2 regions of the Streptomyces sp. MUSC 14 genome follow, and region 2 is predicted to be linked to the other one. Evidence: riboswitches for the same ligand, from Rfam matches in the RefSeq annotation. Region 2 holds a riboswitch; the other holds the start of a gene.

Region 1 (2,199 bases), on a different contig from region 2:
GTTCAGGTCGCCGAAGCCGGAGCGCTTCCAGCCGCCGAAGGTGTGGTAGGCGACCGGCACCGGAATGGGCACGTTGACGCCGACCATGCCGGTGTCGACCCGTCGGGTGAAGTCGCGGGCCGTGTCGCCGTCACGGGTGAAGATCGCGACACCGTTGCCGAAAGCGTGCTCACTCGGCAGGCGCAGGGCCTCCTCGTAGTCGGCGGCGCGCACGACCGACAGCACGGGCCCGAAGATCTCCTCCTGGTAGATACGCATGGCGGGGGTGACCCGGTCGAAGAGCGAGGCCCCGGCGAAGAAGCCGTTCTCGTGGCCGGGGAGCACGAAGTCCCGTCCGTCCACGACCAGTTCGGCACCCTCCTCGACACCGAGGTCGACGTACGAACGCACCCGGTCCACCGCGTCCCGGCCCACCAGTGGGCCGAAGTCGACGTCGGGGTCGTCGCTGCGACCGATCCGCAGTGAGCCGATGCGCTCCTTCAGCCTGGCGACCAGTGCGTCGGCGGTGTCCTCACCCACGGGCACGGCCACGGAGATGGCCATGCAGCGCTCGCCCGCCGACCCGTAGCCGGCGCCGATCAGGGCGTCCACCGCCTGGTCGAGGTCGGCGTCCGGCATCACGATCATGTGGTTCTTGGCGCCGCCGAAGCACTGGGCGCGCTTGCCATGGGCGGCGGCCGCGGCATAGACGTGCGCGGCGACCGGCGTGGAGCCGACGAAGCCGAGGGCGGCGACGCGGGGGTCTTCGAGGAGGGTGTCGACCGATTCCCTCGCGCCGTTGACGACGTTGAGGACTCCGGCCGGCAGGCCCGCCTCCAGGAACAGCTCGGCGAGCCGGAGCGGCACGGACGGGTCGCGCTCGGACGGCTTGAGGAGGAAGGCGTTGCCGCAGGCCAGTGCCGGGGCCGCCTTCCACAGCGGGATCATCGCGGGGAAGTTGAACGGCGTGATCCCGGCGACCACACCGAGGGGCGCCCGCAGGGAGTGGACGTCGATGCCGGTACCCGCGTTGTCGGTGAACTCGCCCTTGAGCAGGTGCGGGATACCGGCGGCGAACTCCACGACCTCCAGGCCGCGTTGGATGTCGCCGTGTGCGTCGGCGATCGTCTTGCCGTGCTCGGAGGACAGCAGCCGGGCCAGCGCGCCCTTCTCCTGCTCGACAAGGTGCAGGAAGCGCAGCAGGACGCGGGCACGGCGCTGCGGGCTCCACGCGCCCCACTCGCGCTGCGCCTCGACGGCGACGCCGATCGCCGCCTCGGTCTCGGCCCGGTCCGCCAGGGGCACACGTGCCTGGACCTCGCCGGTATTGGGGTCGTACACATCGCCGTAGCGTCCCGAGGTTCCCGGGGTGTGCTTGCCGCCGACGAAGTGGGTCAACTCGCGTACGGCGCTGGGGTCGTGCGGACGGATCATGGGTGCCTGCTCTCGTCAGGTGGAGGTGATCCGGGATGGCGCGCCGGACCGGCACGCGTGGACGCGGTGGCGTACACGGGCATGCAGAAGCGACGCGAGAACGCGAATGGCGCGTGGTCAGGCGGTGACGACGGGAGTGCGGCGGGCCTGACGCCAACGACGGAGTCCGCCGGGACCGTGAATGCGCACCGGTGCCATGCGTGTCAGCTCCATCCTCGTGGACAACACGGAACATCCCACGGCCGGTATCCTGACTCCCGGATCAGCGCGCGCCGTCCGCCTTCCCGACATGCTGCTCGTCAGTGGCGTCCTGCTCGACGGCGTACTCCCCGGTCACAGTGGCGGGACCGTGCCGGAATCACACCGGCTTCCCTGCACCGCGGGCCTACCCCTCGAATATATAGTTGGACGTCCTAGTAAATCCACCCCGCAGTCGTATCTCCACTACCTCCCCAGGTCAGGAGGGGTCGGATTCGGCCGTTCTGGCGGCTGCGAAGCGCACGCGCGCCCGAAGCGGGCCTTGCGTGCGGCACGCCGGAAGGGCGTCAGTACGGCCGGGCCGCAGTGGCCTCCTGCAACTCGCGCATCGGGTCGGCAACCGAGGACCCCAGCACCTCCATCAGTTTCGGTGAGTGGTCGGACATCGATCACCGGCGGCCGGCTGTACCAGCTTCGGCACACCCCTTTGCCACATGAGCAAGAGGCATTCTCGATGTCCGAAGTGTCCCGCCCTCGCATTCCGGAGCGTACGCCGAGCAGGGCTCCTGCGGCGGGAGTCGCGCGACG
Region 2 (2,199 bases):
CCTCGCCCCACAGGTCCACCAGCTCCGGCACGTCGGCGGGAGAGAACAGCGACCAGGACGCGTCCGCGTTGACCCGGCGCATGAACTCGTCCGGGATCCAGTGCGCGAGGTTCAGGTTGTGCGTACGGCGAGCGTCCTCACCGGTGTTGTCCCGCAGCTCCAGGAACTCCTCGATGTCGGAGTGCCAGGTCTCCAGGTAGACCGCGGCCGCGCCCTTGCGCCGGCCGCCCTGGTTCACGGCGGCCACCGAGGCGTCCAGCGTCTTCAGGAACGGCACGATGCCGTTGGAGTGCCCGTTGGTGCCGCGGATCAGCGAACCGCGGCTGCGGATGCGGGAGTACGACAGCCCGATGCCGCCGGCGTGCTTGGAGAGCCGGGCCACCTGGTGGTAGCGGTCGTAGATCGAGTCCAGCTCGTCCAGCGGGGAGTCGAGGAGGTAGCAGGACGACATCTGGGGGTGTCGCGTGCCGGAGTTGAACAGCGTGGGGGAGGAGGGCAGGTAGTCGAGGCGGCTCATGAGTCCGTAGAGCGCGGCGACTTCGTCCAGCGCGCGGACGCTGTCGTCCTCGGCGAGTCCGCTCGCGACCCGGAGCATGAAGTGCTGGGGGGTCTCGATGACCCGGCGGGTGATCGGGTGGCGCAGCAGGTAGCGGCTGTGCAGGGTGCGCAGGCCGAAGTAGCCGAAGCGGTCGTCGCCCTGCACGTCGACCAGGGCGTCGAGGCGGGCCGCGTGCAGCCGCGCGAACTCGGCGGTGCGGTCGGCGATGAGGCCCTCGCGGTGACCGACGGCCACGGACTCGGTGAAGGACGTCACCCCCTGCGAGGCGGCCTCGGCGCGGATGGAGAGGGTCAGCAGCCGGGCGGCCAGCCGCGAGTAGGCGGGGTCCTCGGAGATGAGCCCGGCGGCGGACTCCGTGGCCAGTTCGCGCAACTCCGACTCGTCGGCCCGCGCCGACCGGCCGCGCAGCGCGGCGGCGGCGACCCGGCCGGGGTCGGCGTCGGGGAGGTCGGCGGTCAGCTCGGTCAGGGTACGCAGCAGCGCGGTACCGGGACCGTCGGTGTCCAGACCGCCTGCTGAAGCCGGATCTGCGGGCGCGATGGTCACGTGGGGCTCTCCCTCGCTCGGCACGGGGGCCTTGCGGAGGGCAGGGGGCAGCCACGAGCGCGCACGCGTCGCGTCCACCGGCCCATTCCACGAGGCCCGGACGTCGGAAGGCACCCGGGCCGGGCGGCCGGGCGCACGCTGCCGACAGGTCCTCGGACTGACTCCTGGGCGCGGATGCGCACAAGTACACCGTTGCGGGACAGTTCCGGATTCGCACCGGATTCCCCTGCGACGACAGCGAGGATGAGCATACATCTAGTGCCGGGCTGTCGTGACACCCCCAGATGTTGTGTCTGTTGTGTGTTGCGCTGGCTTCAGAGCGTCAACTTGTGTATGACGGGGGACATGCGGAACGGGCCGCCGTGGTGCGTGGTGCTGGCGGCCCGCTGCGGGGTGTGTACGGGAGGCTTCAGGGTGTACTTCAGTGGGCGACGCCCGCCAGTTCTGCCTCGACGCCCGGGTCGCCCGCGTCCGCCGTGTAGTCCTCCGGGCGGGTCTCGTCCAGGCCCTCGGGGGCCTTTACGGCCTTCAGGACGAGGGTGAGGACCACGGTGACGGCCACGTTCAGCACGAACGCCGTCATGCCGATGTAGCCGATCTCGCCGATACCGGGGATCTCCTTCGCCGAGCCGCCGAAGTGCTTCTGGGTCGGGGAGGCGACGCCGTACGCGGCGACCGTGCCGTAGATCATGCCGACCGCCCAGCCGGCGAGCAGCGCCCAGCGGTGGAACCAGCGGGTGAACAGCCCGCCGACCAGGGCCGGGAAGGTCTGCAGGATCCAGATGCCGCCCAGCAGCTGGAAGTTGATGGCGACCGTCTTGTCCATGGTGAGGACGAAGACCAGGGCGCCGACCTTCACCAGCAGGGAGACCAGCTTGGAGACCTGGGCCTCCTGCTTCGGCGTGGCGTCCGGTTTGATGAAGTCCCGGTAGATGTTGCGGGTGAAGAGGTTCGCCGCCGCGATCGACATGATGGCCGCGGGCACGAGGGCGCCGATGCCGATGGCGGCGAAGGCCACGCCCGCGAACCAGCTCGGGAACATGTCCTCGAACAGCTGCGGAATCGCCAACTGCCCGTTGCTGACCTTGACTCCG

Evidence for each region. Region 2 has a riboswitch for cobalamin ahead of BIV25_RS34955 (ribonucleoside-diphosphate reductase subunit alpha). Riboswitches for the same ligand answer to the same signal wherever they lie in the genome.
Region 1: linked by a shared signal. The riboswitch ahead of BIV25_RS02800 (CoA-acylating methylmalonate-semialdehyde dehydrogenase) and the one ahead of BIV25_RS34955 (ribonucleoside-diphosphate reductase subunit alpha) in region 2 are both predicted to bind cobalamin.

The regions. Positions count from the first base shown of each region.
Region 1 is NZ_MLYN01000007.1:330,025-332,223, forward strand. Features, by position in the region: gene BIV25_RS02800 (CoA-acylating methylmalonate-semialdehyde dehydrogenase) at 1-1,413, opposite strand, end outside; cobalamin riboswitch at 1,636-1,817, opposite strand.
Region 2 is NZ_MLYN01000060.1:170,101-172,299, reverse strand. Features, by position in the region: gene BIV25_RS34955 (ribonucleoside-diphosphate reductase subunit alpha) at 1-1,105, opposite strand, end outside; cobalamin riboswitch at 1,231-1,369, opposite strand; gene mctP (monocarboxylate uptake permease MctP) at 1,527-2,199, opposite strand, start outside.